3 regions of the Peribacillus sp. FSL P2-0133 genome follow, and region 1 is predicted to be linked to each of the others. Evidence: riboswitches for the same ligand, from Rfam matches in the RefSeq annotation. Region 1 holds a riboswitch; each other region holds the start of a gene.

Region 1 (4,289 bases):
GATGAAACAGGTGCACGTGCAGTTCCTATTTACCAAAGCAATGCATACTTGTTCAAAGACACCGACCATGCAGCGAATTTATTTGGCCTAAAGGAGAATGGCTATATATATACACGGCTTCATAATCCCACGGTCAGCGTTTTTGAGGAAAGAATGGCCTTATTGGAAGGCGGTATCGGCGGGTTGGCAACAGCAAGCGGAATGGCTGCCATCTCACTTTCAATCCTGAACATTGCCGCTGCAGGTGACGAGATTGTTTCAGCCTCTACATTATATGGCGGTACGTATAACCTTTTTGAAAATACTCTTCCCAAGTATGGGATCAAAGTGAAGTTCGTTTCTCCCGATGACCCTGAAAATTTCAAAAGGGCGATTACGCCAAGAACTAAAGCCATTTTTGCCGAAACGATCGGTAATCCAAGTTTGAGGGTGCTTGACATTGAAGCGGTAGCGAAAATCGCCCATGAAGCCGGCATACCTTTAATCATTGATAATACCTTTGCGACACCGTATCTTTGCAGACCAATTGATTTTGGCGCGGACATCGTCATCCATTCCGCTACAAAATGGCTTCTGGGAAATGGAACGACACTAGGCGGTGTCATCGTGGATGGAGGGAAGTTCGATTGGAACTCGCCAAACTACCCTGGCTTCACGGAGCCTGACCCAAGCTACGACGGTCTTGTATACGCCGAGGCAGTAGGACCTGCCGCATTCATAACGAAAGCCCGAGTTCAGTTACTTCGAGACTTAGGCCCTGCGCTAAGTGCCCAAAGTGCATTCCAGTTTACGCTTGGACTTGAAACGCTGCATGTAAGGATGAAAGAGCATCTATCAAACACCAAGTCTGTCATTAAATATTTAAAAAACCATCCTGCCGTGACTTGGGTTTCGCATCCTGGTGATGAGGATCATCCCGATAAAGCCCTTGCAGATAAATATTTACCTAAGGGAGCCGGATCTGTCGTGACGTTTGGAATACAAGGTAATCGCGAAGCTGGGGCAAAACTTATCAATTCGGTGGAATTATGGTCCCATGTGGCGAATGTAGGGGATGCGAAGAGCTTGATCATCCACCCAGCCAGTACGACCCATCAACAATTGAATGAGGCGGGTCTTGCGAAAGCGGGTGTGCGCGCCGATCAAGTCCGTTTATCCATCGGGATTGAAAATGTAGACGACTTAATAGAAGATTTGGAGCAGGCAATTGAAAATGCGACGAATATCGTTTCCTTGACTTCCAAAACGCTTTAACCAAAGTTCCTGTTCATTCTTGAACTAGAAATAATATACATTGCGCTCCTTTTTTATCTATGATAAAATTTCTCCATACTAAAGAACTTAATGATGTACAAATATTCTATATATTAGCTCTTATCAAGAGAGGTGGAGGGATGTGCCCGATGAAACCCGGCAACCGACAAGGAGATTTCCTTGGAAAGGTGCCAATTCACACAAAGTTTAATTACTTTGGAAGATGAGAGAAAGGCCTGTTTCTTCACCTGCCTTTCTGCTCATGCAGAAAGGTTTTTTCTGTTTTAATGGGGAAAACATGTGCATGATATGAGAAACAGACTAATAATGTAGAGAAATCAACTAAGTTCATAGGTTTTATTGGATAAAAGAGGTGAGGATTAATGATTACATTGACGAAAGTCAGTAAGCTGTTCCGAACAGGAAAAGGAAACAGTGAGACGATCAAGGCTGTAAATAATGTGAATGTTGAAATAAATAAAGGTGAGATTTTCGGTATCATCGGATACAGTGGAGCGGGGAAAAGTACTTTGATCAGAATGCTCAATGGATTGGAAACTCCTACAGAGGGATCCGTTGTGGTGGCTGAGAAGGAAATTTCAAAAATTAAAGGGGCTCAGCTCCGTAAGGCCCGTCAAGAAATCAGCATGATTTTCCAACATTTCAATCTATTATGGTCAAGGACCGTTCAGGAAAATATTTCTTTCCCATTGGAAATTGCAGGAGTTTCTAAAACTGAACGGACCAAGCGTGTGAACGAATTGATCAAGTTAGTCGGACTGGAAGGCAGGGAAAAGGCCTATCCTTCACAATTAAGCGGAGGGCAAAAGCAAAGGGTGGGAATAGCCAGGGCTCTGGCAAATAACCCTAAAGTGCTGCTGTGTGATGAAGCGACATCTGCCTTGGATCCGCAGACTACCGACTCCATACTCGAATTGCTTGTTGACATCAATCAGCGCCTAGGATTGACGATCGTCTTGATAACACATGAAATGCATGTAATACGTAAAATCTGTCATCGCGTCGCCGTGATGGAAAACGGGCAAGTTGTTGAACAGGGTCCTGTCCTGGATGTTTTCAAGAATCCTAAAGAACAAATGACGAAGCGTTTCGTGCAGCAGGTAACGGAACCAGAAGAAACGAAAGAAACGATGGACCATTTGCTCGAACGTTATCCTGCAGGCAAAGTGATTCAATTGACCTTTGTAGGTGATCATGCAGAAAGCCCGTTGATCACCAAACTTGTACGAAACTTCGAGTTGGATGTCAATATCGTTCAAGGTAAGATATCCCAAACAAGAAGCGGTTCATATGGAACATTGTTTATCCATCTTGATGGCACAGAGGATGAAATGCTCCGCGCAATCGAATTCATTAAAGCACAGCAGGTAGGCGTGGAGGTGATTACTCATGCTTGAAGAATTATTGCCGAATATTGATTGGGAAGACATTATTGAAGCAACGAAAGAAACGCTCTACATGACAAGCGTCTCTGTAGTGGCAACCTTTTTTATAGGCATAATATTAGGATTGATCCTGTTCCTGACAGGGAAGGGTAATATGTGGGAAAACCGGGTAATCAACGGGGTCATGAGTGCTATCGTTAATATATTCCGTTCCATTCCATTTCTTATTTTGATCGTGCTGCTCATTCCTTTCACTAAGGCACTTGTCGGTTCAATGATCGGAGAGAACGCTGCATTGCCGGCACTTATTATCGGTGCGGCCCCATTCTATGCGCGTATGGTTGAAATCGGCCTGCGTGAAATCGATAAAGGTGTAATTGAAGCCGCTAAATCTATGGGGGCAAAAACGAGCACGATCATTTGGAAGGTCCTTCTTCCAGAGTCGATGCCTGCCCTTATTTCCGGAATTACGGTAACATCGATTGCATTGGTTGGATATACCGCAATGGCCGGGGTCATCGGCGCAGGCGGACTTGGTAATCTAGCCTATTTGGACGGCTATCAAAGAAATCAAAATGACGTTACGCTTGTAGCGACGATCGTTATTCTAATTATCGTCTTCATAATTCAAATTATTGGAGATGTGATTACATCTAAATTGGACAAAAGATAAAAGGAGATGAATAGGGTGAAAAAGTTTTTAGGATTTGCATTAATTTTAGTGTTATCTATCGCTTTGGCTGCTTGTGGAAGTGAAAAGGATAAAAGCGGCAGTGATACAGAAAAAGAATCGAAGAAATTAGTTGTAGGGGCATCCAATGTTCCGCATGCTGAAATCCTTGAGGAAGCTAAGCCGCTTCTTAAAGAAAAAGGAATCGAATTGGAAATCGAAACATTCCAGGACTATGTTTTACCGAATAAGGCGTTGAATGATAAGGAATTGGATGCTAACTACTTCCAACACATTCCTTATTTGGAAGGGCAAATTAAAGAAAATGGATATGACTTCGTCAATGCTGGCGGAATTCATATCGAGCCGATTGCTCTATATTCACAAAAATATAAAAGCATTGATAAACTTCCGGAAGGCGCAACAATTATTATGAGCAGCTCTGTTGCTGACCACGGACGTGCGTTATCTCTATTAGAAAAAAATGGCCTGATTACATTAAAAGAAGGCATCGATAAAACGACAGCTACAACGAAAGACATCGTTGAAAATAAGAAAAACCTTAAATTCGATGCTGATTATGAAGCGGCCCTGCTTCCTAAAATATATGAGAGCGGCGAAGGCGATGCCGTCCTGATCAACTCCAATTATGCGATTGACGCTGGATTGAATCCGCTTGAAGATTCAATTGCGATTGAAGACTCTGAATCACCATATGTTAACGTTATTGCTGTTAACAAAGGTGATGAAAATAAAGAAGAAATCAAAACGCTAGTAGAAGTATTACATTCTAAAGAAATTCAAGATTTTATTCTAAAGGAATACAAAGGTGCAGTTGTACCGGTGGATAAATAATTCAAGAATGGCGGCCTGATTTAATTAAGGCCGCAGTTTGTAAACAAAAAGGTTCCGGAATGTTCTCATTCCGGAACCTTTTGATTTTTTATTGGATTTGAAGC
Region 2 (4,289 bases), 2.0 Mb from region 1:
TCGGCGTTCCGGGTGCTTGTCAAGGGCATGATACCGATGAAAATCGGGGTTTCTAAATGTTTTGTGGCTTCATATACTTCTTCGATTTGCTCCACGGAATAGATTGGCTGTGTCAAGAAGGATTGGGCACCGCAGGCAATCTTCTTTTCCATTCTCAGTACGGCTTTATCCAGATATTTCACATTGGGATTAAACGCTGCCGCAATTTTGAAATTTGCCCTTTGGCCCAAACTTTGACCGGAATAGGAAAGACCTTCATTAAATTGTTTGACCATACTTATTAGGTCAAAGGAAGATAAATCATAAACCGAAGTGGCCCCCGGGAAATCCCCAATTTTTGAAGGGTCTCCGGTGATGATCAATATTTCGTTCAGCCCCACCGTCTGCAGACCCATTAAATGTGACTGCAGGCCAATCAAATTTCGATCACGGCATGTTATATGCACCATCGGCTCTATATTCAATTGGTTCTTCAGTAAATTAGCCAGTGCATCATTCGATATCCTTGGTGAGGCAAGCGAATTATCCGCTAATGTAATGGAATCGACCCCTGCTTTTTTCAAAACCTCGGCACCAGTCATGAAGCTCTCTATACCTAACTTTTTCGGTGGATCAAGTTCAACTAGAATCGTCCTTTCTGTTTTGGCCTTTTCGAACAGGGGACGTTCCAATTCTCTATCATTCACTTCAATTATTTCTATTTCACGGGATTTCGTAAATTTCTCTTTCACAGGAGCCAAACTTCCAATCGCATTCTTTACAGCTTGAATATGCAGCGGAGTCGTTCCACAGCACCCTCCTATGATCGCGGCACCCTGCTCACGAAGTTCTAGGGCACTTGAACCGAAATATTCCGGCACAGCTTTATAGACGAGCCTTCCATCCACATAATCCGGGAGGCTGGCATTTGGGTATATGGCAATTGATGCTTGCTTTGGCAAACTCACTTCTTCCAAGGCCCGAATCATATGATGTGGACCGAGACGGCAATTCACGCCAACAACATCGGCACCCAATTGCTCGAGTTTTTGAAAGGCTTCATTTAAATGGATTCCATTTTGAAGATTTCCCAGTTCATGCATCGAAACATTTGCGATGATCGGCAGTCCAGTTTCATTTTTAACGATTTGCAGGACGGTTTCCAGTTCTTCCAGGTCATAAAATGTTTCCAAGAGAATCCCATCAGGGTTTTCCATCAAAAGACTGTATAGCTGTTCACGAAAACCCCGTTTTATCTCTTCAATACTTAAATCCGATTTCCTGATGCTCCGCTGTGCCCCTATGGTACCGAAGACGTATGCCTTTCCTTTTGCCGCTTTTTTAGCAAGAATGACTCCCTGGCGATTGATTCTGCTTACTTCATCTTCAAGTCCATACCGTTTCAATTTGTTGAAATTGGCTCCATATGTATTCGATTGAAGGATATCTGCACCAGCTTCCAGATAGGCACGGTGGATGGACTCTATTTGATCTGGGTTCGTGCAGTTTAATTCCTCATAACATTGATCGATGCCATTTGAATACAATAAGGTCCCCATTGCCCCTTCCCCAACCAGTATTCTTTCTTTCACGTCTTTACGAAAATTCATCATTACACCCTCTCTCAAAAACAATCCTGTTTTTGTCGTATTCTATGAGTATGAGAGAAAAGGAAAAAAACCTTCTCAAAGAAGAAGGTTTTTTGAAACATTCTCCTCATCTATCAAGCTCTGCTTGCTGGATTTAGCACCTTTGCCTAAGCTGGTTGCTGAGGTTTCTTCGGGCCAGTCCCTCCACCTCTCTCGATAAGATCCATTATATAATTTTCACAAGATTTCAAAATTTGATTATATTTAATTTACATTAATAATCTGTCAATTTCAATACCTGATCGACATTTTTTTCACTTTTGCAAAAATCATTCAATCTTTTACAACTTGAACCCTCTTCAAGATCCTTTGTTTCCAGTCTTCCGCTAACGAGTCTAGTGTAAGTAAAGCCTTTGCGCCTTCCAGCCCATCTCGTTTATGAAGAATTACCTCTGCTGCATAATGAACTGAAATTTTTTCTTGCAAACGATCTATCAGCACAATCTCGTTTTGTTTAGTTATCGTTCCTTCTTGAAGTACTCTTGCAAAATAACCAGTGAAACTCGTTTTCAGCACGAGTTCCAAAAACTTAGGTTCTTGATTGAAGTGGGAAATGGTCGAACAAGGTATCCTCCCTTGGTTAATTTGAACAATCACTTCTCCTATTTGATAAATATCGCCGATATACGTTGATTCTTCCCTCATCCCCGCTATGGTTAAATTTTCACCGAATGCAGGGATTTCCAGCTTTTTAGAGAATTTTTCATTCCATAATGAATAATGCTCAAAGGGGTAAAAACACAAAGCGCGATCAGGACCTCCATGGAACTTTACATTACCTACCCCATCACCAATTATACCTGATTTAGTCACTGTCACATTATCCTTTGCTTGTTTATCCATTGCTGAAAAGATATCGATATTCGAAAAAATTTCATGCTTCGGCTTCCCGGCATGAAGTGCTCTGATTTTTCCATTTTGCATTTTGCATCTTCCATTCATATTTAATGTAAATCATCCTGTATGTATAAATTATACTAAAAATCCATTTTATTCTGTAGTTTTTTATAAGAATATGACAATGCAAAAGCCATATGAGCCGTTAAGTGGGCGAAATATCATTGATTTCCAGAAAAATTCATAGGTTAGTTTCAGTAATTTTGTTGCTATTTCAGAATTAAATATGGTAGAATATGAACACAATATATAGTCGAAAACTACAACCGTTCGCCTATATGTTGATTTTCACGATTGAATTCCTCATTGTCGCTCTTTAGGGAGCGAATTTTTTTTGCCTTCATTTCCACCTATCATTTTCTTTTAATTCCATTCTGCTTCTTACATCGTGATCCACTTACATATTTCACTATCTTTACCTATGTAAATCTCCCCCTGTTAATTCACTTTCATTACCTTACTAGAAGGCAAATCCCCTTGCTAAAACAAGCAGAAAGCCGAGCGACATCATGTGTCTTCCGCTCAGCTTCCTGTTTAAGCTTGTTTCTTTTTTTTCGGTGCCACTTTCTTTCGGGTCGTCTTTTTCATTTGCGGTTCATCATGTTTCGTTCGGTCAATGGATGCCTGTAACGCCTCCATTAAATCGGTTACATTGTTGGAAACTGGTTCTTTTGTTTTGGCTGTAATCGTCGTCTGTCCAGCTTTCTTTGATTCAATCAATTCAAGTAACGCGGTTCGATAGTCATCGGTGTATTTTGTAGGGTCGAAAGTAGTCGTTAATTGATCTATCAATAATACGGCAGTATCGATTTCTTTTTTTACAATGGTATCATTGGCAGGGATATTCGGAACATCCGCTGTAGAGCGGACTTCATCCGGATAATGAATCGTTTCCATCACCAAGGTATTATCAACGACTCGGATTACCGCCATTTGTTCTTTAGAGCGAATGATGATTTTCGCTAACCCTACCTTATTCGATTCCTTGAGGGCCTGCCTCAAAAGGGAATAAGCTTTTATCCCTCCGTCATTAGGGGACATATAATAACTCCGGTTAAAATAAATGGGATCTATTTCTTCAATTTTAACGAAATCCACGATTTCCACGGCTTTTTCTTCGTTTTGTTTTTTCAGTTGTTCTAGTTCATTGTCTTCCAACACAACAAACTTTCCCTTTGTATACTCAAAAGCGCGGACTATATCATCCTTCCCCACTTCTTTCTGGCATACCGGACAAACCTTTTCGTATTTAATCGGCGAATGACATTCCTTATGCAACGTCCTCAAAGAAATATCCTTATCCTCCGTTGCGGCATGAAGTTTGATCGGAATGTTCACCAAACCGAATGATATGCTCCCCTTCCACATCGTATGCATATTCGTCACCTCATAACTTATTTTTAAAGAGAAGAACAATTTTATTATTCCCCTTTGTTCAAAAAAAACCGAAAAAACAATTGCCAACTCTAACACTTCGTTTTTTTGGCAAAATAATGTTAATCAATTATTTGCGGAGGTAAATACAAAAATGAAACCGATGCTGCCAACCTATTACCCCGAAGCCCCCAACTCCAAGGATTGGCGTTATGAAGTCAAATATGACGGCTTTAGGGCTATTTTAACGATAGACTCCGATACCATAAGCATTTCAAGTCGGAACGAAAAGGAATTATCACCACAATTCCCGGAAATCATTGCTTACATCAAAGATCTGGACCTGGAAGAATATCTCCCGCTTCAGTTAGATGGAGAATTGGTCTGGCT
Region 3 (4,289 bases), 1.7 Mb from region 1:
AGGATTTTAAGGTTTTCCATGGCGGCCGCCACTTTTTCCTTAATGAAAGGCCTGCTCCCAATAAATGGGAAGTAGGCCTCGATTATTTTGATCAATTCATCCAGTCTGGTTTTCCGAATCCGGCAAATTTGTCATCGATGACTTTTTCGAACTGGTCGGATTCCACTACTGATTTAATATCCTTGGCAAATTGAGAGTCTACATCTTTTGTATTCACTGTAACAACGTTTCGATACATATCCGGCATTTTTTCTAAAACAAGGGCATCCTGGAGGTCCATTTTCGCTGCAAGAGCGAAGTTGCCAGGGACCGCTGATAGGTCAACACTGTCTGTTGCCCGAGGCAATTGAGCGGATTCCAATGGTTTGAGTTGGATGTTTTTTGGATTTTTCGTTACATCCTTTTCAGATATTTTTAAAGGGTCGACATCTGGATCGACTTCAATCAGCCCTTCATCCACCAGCACTTTAAGTGCACGTGCGAGGTTAACCGGATCATTGGGCACTGCAAGGGATGTACCGTCTTTAATTTCTTTCAATGATTTATACTTGTTCGAATATATGCCCATTGGTGCTGTTGGAACTATGATAAGGTCGGAAAGCTTTAAATCATTTTCTTTAGCGAAGTTATCCATGTATACTTTATGCTGGAAGAGGTTGGCGTCGATCGAATGGTTGCCAAGGGACTTATTCGGCTGGATATAGTCGGTGAATTCGACGATCTCTATTTTGTAACCGAGATCTTCCAGACCTGGTTTGATGGCCTCTTTAACCATATCGGCGTAGGGACCGGTAGTCGCCCCGATCTTCAATTCTTTTTTGTCTTCAGTTTTTGGGGATGCATCATCGCTCCCGCATGCTGTCAAGCCAAGGGCAAGTGCACAGACTGATAATAACGAAGCTATTTTCTTCATTTGAAATTCCTCCTGAGTAATGAAATGTATTGAATCATTGAAAAATGACTGATCCCTATCGTTTGTTAACTATATATGAGGCCTTGTCACCAACCATTTGAATGATTTGCACAAGGCAGATCAGCACGACGATCGTCGTGATCATGACTGTATTGTCATAACGGTAATAACCGTACCGGATGGCCAGGTCGCCAATTCCGCCACCGCCGATTGTCCCTGCCATTGCTGAGTAACCTATAAGCGAAATGGTCGTTAATGTCAGTCCTTGAATGATACCCGGTTTTGCCTCTGGAAGAAGTACATCCTTAATGATCATCCATGGAGTGGCACCTACGGCAATTGCAGCTTCAATCACTCCTCTGTCTATTTCACGTAATGCCGTTTCAACGATTCTTGCAAAAAAAGGTATTGCGGACACCGACAGGGATACAGAAGCCGCTCTTGGCCCTATCGTCGATCCAGTTAGAAGATCCGTTAAAGGAAGGAGGGCGACCAAGAGAATGATGAACGGGATTGAACGTACAATATTGACTGCGAATCCTAGAGATCGATTCACGATGCTATTCTCAAAAAATAAATTCCTTGTTGTCGTAAACAGCAATACTCCAAGCGGTAAACCGATCAGCAGGGCTACTGCAAGGGAAACGCCGACCATATAAATCGTTTCAAGAAAGGCTTTATTAAGATCAGGTAAAATATTGACGATGGAATCAAGCAGTGACATGTTTTAACACCTCCACAGAACTGGAACGATTTTTTATATATTGCAATGCCGAATGAATTTGAGCGGCATCGCCTAATAACTCGATGATTAAAATGCCTAAAGGGACATCCTGGATATACTCAATTTTACCGTGTAAAATATTACCCTTTACTGAATGGGATTGGAGAGTATCCGAAAGGATCGACTCACCGGCGGTTTGCCCTTCGAATTGAATTTTAATGATCGTACCTTTACTTTCTTCAATCAAGTGCGGAGGGAGTTCGAAATCCAGAACACTGCTAATGAATTGCTTCGTTAACTCCTGCTTAGGCTGTGAAAATATTTCATAAACGGAACCTTCTTCAATTACACGGCCATCCTGCATGACGGCGACACGGTGGCATAGTTCTTTGACCACTTCCATTTCATGTGTAATCAACACGATGGTGATGCCAATCTTACTGCTTATCTTTTTCAATAATTGTAAAATCGCTTTTGTAGTTGTTGGATCAAGGGCTGAAGTCGCTTCATCACATAATAGTACAGTGGGATCATTTGCTAAGGCACGGGCTATGCCTACCCGTTGCTTCTGTCCACCGCTAAGCTGCGCCGGATAGACATCTTTCTTATCGCTGAGCCCTACGATTTCCAACAATTCCAATACACGTAACCTGATGGCATCCTTCGATCGATGCGCGGCCTTTAAGGCGAAAGCGACATTTTCATAAACAGTTTTTGAGCTGACCAGTGAAAAGTGTTGGAATATCATTCCGATTTTTTGACGTTGTTTACGAAGCTCTTTACTTGATAAAGAGGTTAAATCAATGCCGTCGATGATGATATTTCCACCTGTCGGACGTTCAAGCAAATTCAAGCAGCGGAGTAATGAGCTTTTTCCAGCTCCACTGTAGCCGACAATTCCATACACTTCTCCAGTTTGAATGGTTAAAGATACGTTATCCACTCCGATAACTCGGTTTTTCTTCGAGACGTATTCCTTTCGGACTGAACGGATTTCAATCATGAGCTTTCCCCCTTAAACATTAAAAAACTGCCTCTATCATTCAGAAAGAGGCAGCGAAATTATATCTCGTCTTATCTTTCAGAATGCAATCATTCTGCAGGAAGTGGCACCATTCCTTAAGGGCGGTTGCCGGACATCGCAGGGCCTGATCCCTCCGTCACTCTTGATAAGTAAATTATTATTTTAGAATATTTCAAGTTTTTTAATATAATCTATATTATTTGTAAAATCCGACAATGTCAATCGTTTCTGAAATTTTGGGATGATTTTTTGTTATTAAAATTTAGTAAGGTCCGTTAAAATGATTCGTGAAAAAAGGGCTATTATGCAATAATCCAGCATTTACGTCCAGGTTAATTATTCCAAAATTTCCTTGTCAAAAAGGTGAAGTGGTAATACATTTATTATAGTAAAGTTAAAAAAAGGAAGATGAAACTATTTTTGTGTAATGATGGGGAGGCAATTGAATGTTAGAGATTAACACGATAAATGATGTGGTTTGTGTGAACGGGACTCCTGGCGGGAACAAATCGGGGATGAGTGTTTATGTCTTTTTAACGGATGGTCTATTGATAGATACTGGCGCACAGATTTTATTGGAAGAGCTTATTCCATTCTATGAGACCGCAGACTTCGACTCAGTGGCCCTGACTCACTATCATGAAGACCATACCGGGGGCGCTGCATGGATACAGGAACATAAAAAGGTCCCGCTTTTCATTCATCCGATGTCGGTTGAGGTTTGTGCAAAGGATGCTGTATATCCTGAATATCGTAAAAATTTCTGGGGAAAGAGAGACGCCTTTAAAGCTGAGCCGGTAGGGAGGGCCATTCATTCCCGCACCCAAACGTGGGAGCCGATTTTTACCCCTGGTCATGCAAAGGACCATATGGTGTATTTGAATCACAATAGTGGCATGCTCTTTTCAGGAGACCTTTTCGTAACACCAAAAACAAAGCTTGTCTTACGGGAAGAGTCTGTCCCGGTCATCATCGATTCCATTAAAAGATTACTTCAATATGACTTTGGGGAAGTGTTTTGCTGCCATGCTGGGCATGTCCCTGATGGGAAGGACATGTTTCGAAAAAAGCTGGATTATTTGGAAAACCTCCAAGGTGAAATTTTACGCTTGCATTCTCAAGGGCTGACCGTTCATGAAATCCAGCAGGTCGTTTTACCGAATCGCTATCCCCTTATCGAGATATCTGGGCATGAATGGGATTCAGAGCATATCGTTACATCGATATTAAAAGAAAATATTTTGATTGCCAGGGATAATGGAAATATTTGAATGTTATCCGTTTAACTGTCTGGGTTTTCTAATTGTCACTCAAACAACTTCCATCCAGGAAGTTGTTTTTCTTGATTACTTATAAAAGACGGACTTTTTATAGGGGGAATGTAGTGCAAGCGGGAGATGAACGGGATAAGTAATAAAGGAGAGCTCTCCATAAGAGAGCCCACATAATTTATTTATTTTCGTTGGGATCTGTTTCATCATAAAAATCATGTGCTTCTTCGATGTTCTGAAGGTTTGCGACTTCATACACATTTCCGCCCGCCATTCCTTCATTGATGATACGGTCGATATCCAGGTAAACGGAGTCCTTGCCATTATATTCGGTATCCTTCAAAAATGTCATTTTTT

Evidence for each region. Region 1 has a riboswitch for S-adenosylmethionine ahead of MKY17_RS26045 (methionine ABC transporter ATP-binding protein). Riboswitches for the same ligand answer to the same signal wherever they lie in the genome.
Region 2: it holds a riboswitch for S-adenosylmethionine, as region 1 does, so the genes downstream of both, MKY17_RS15975 (bifunctional homocysteine S-methyltransferase/methylenetetrahydrofolate reductase) here and MKY17_RS26045 (methionine ABC transporter ATP-binding protein) in region 1, are expected to answer to the same signal.
Region 3: it holds a riboswitch for S-adenosylmethionine, as region 1 does, so the genes downstream of both, MKY17_RS05900 (methionine ABC transporter ATP-binding protein) here and MKY17_RS26045 (methionine ABC transporter ATP-binding protein) in region 1, are expected to answer to the same signal.

Annotation. Positions count from the first base shown of each region.
Region 1 is NZ_CP150254.1:5,369,597-5,373,885, reverse strand. Features, by position in the region: gene MKY17_RS26050 (O-acetylhomoserine aminocarboxypropyltransferase/cysteine synthase family protein) at 1-1,254, shown strand, start outside; SAM riboswitch class I at 1,372-1,484, shown strand; gene MKY17_RS26045 (methionine ABC transporter ATP-binding protein) at 1,638-2,672, shown strand; gene MKY17_RS26040 (methionine ABC transporter permease) at 2,665-3,333, shown strand; gene MKY17_RS26035 (MetQ/NlpA family ABC transporter substrate-binding protein) at 3,349-4,185, shown strand.
Region 2 is NZ_CP150254.1:3,347,580-3,351,868, forward strand. Features, by position in the region: gene MKY17_RS15975 (bifunctional homocysteine S-methyltransferase/methylenetetrahydrofolate reductase) at 1-1,589, opposite strand, end outside; SAM riboswitch class I at 1,693-1,791, opposite strand; gene MKY17_RS15980 (MOSC domain-containing protein) at 1,902-2,552, opposite strand; gene MKY17_RS15985 (Ku protein) at 3,060-3,902, opposite strand; gene MKY17_RS15990 (DNA ligase D) at 4,054-4,289, shown strand, end outside.
Region 3 is NZ_CP150254.1:1,232,279-1,236,567, forward strand. Features, by position in the region: gene MKY17_RS05890 (MetQ/NlpA family ABC transporter substrate-binding protein) at 92-913, opposite strand; gene MKY17_RS05895 (methionine ABC transporter permease) at 969-1,637, opposite strand; gene MKY17_RS05900 (methionine ABC transporter ATP-binding protein) at 1,624-2,640, opposite strand; SAM riboswitch class I at 2,709-2,813, opposite strand; gene MKY17_RS05905 (MBL fold metallo-hydrolase) at 3,108-3,932, shown strand; gene MKY17_RS05910 (hypothetical protein) at 4,111-4,289, opposite strand, start outside.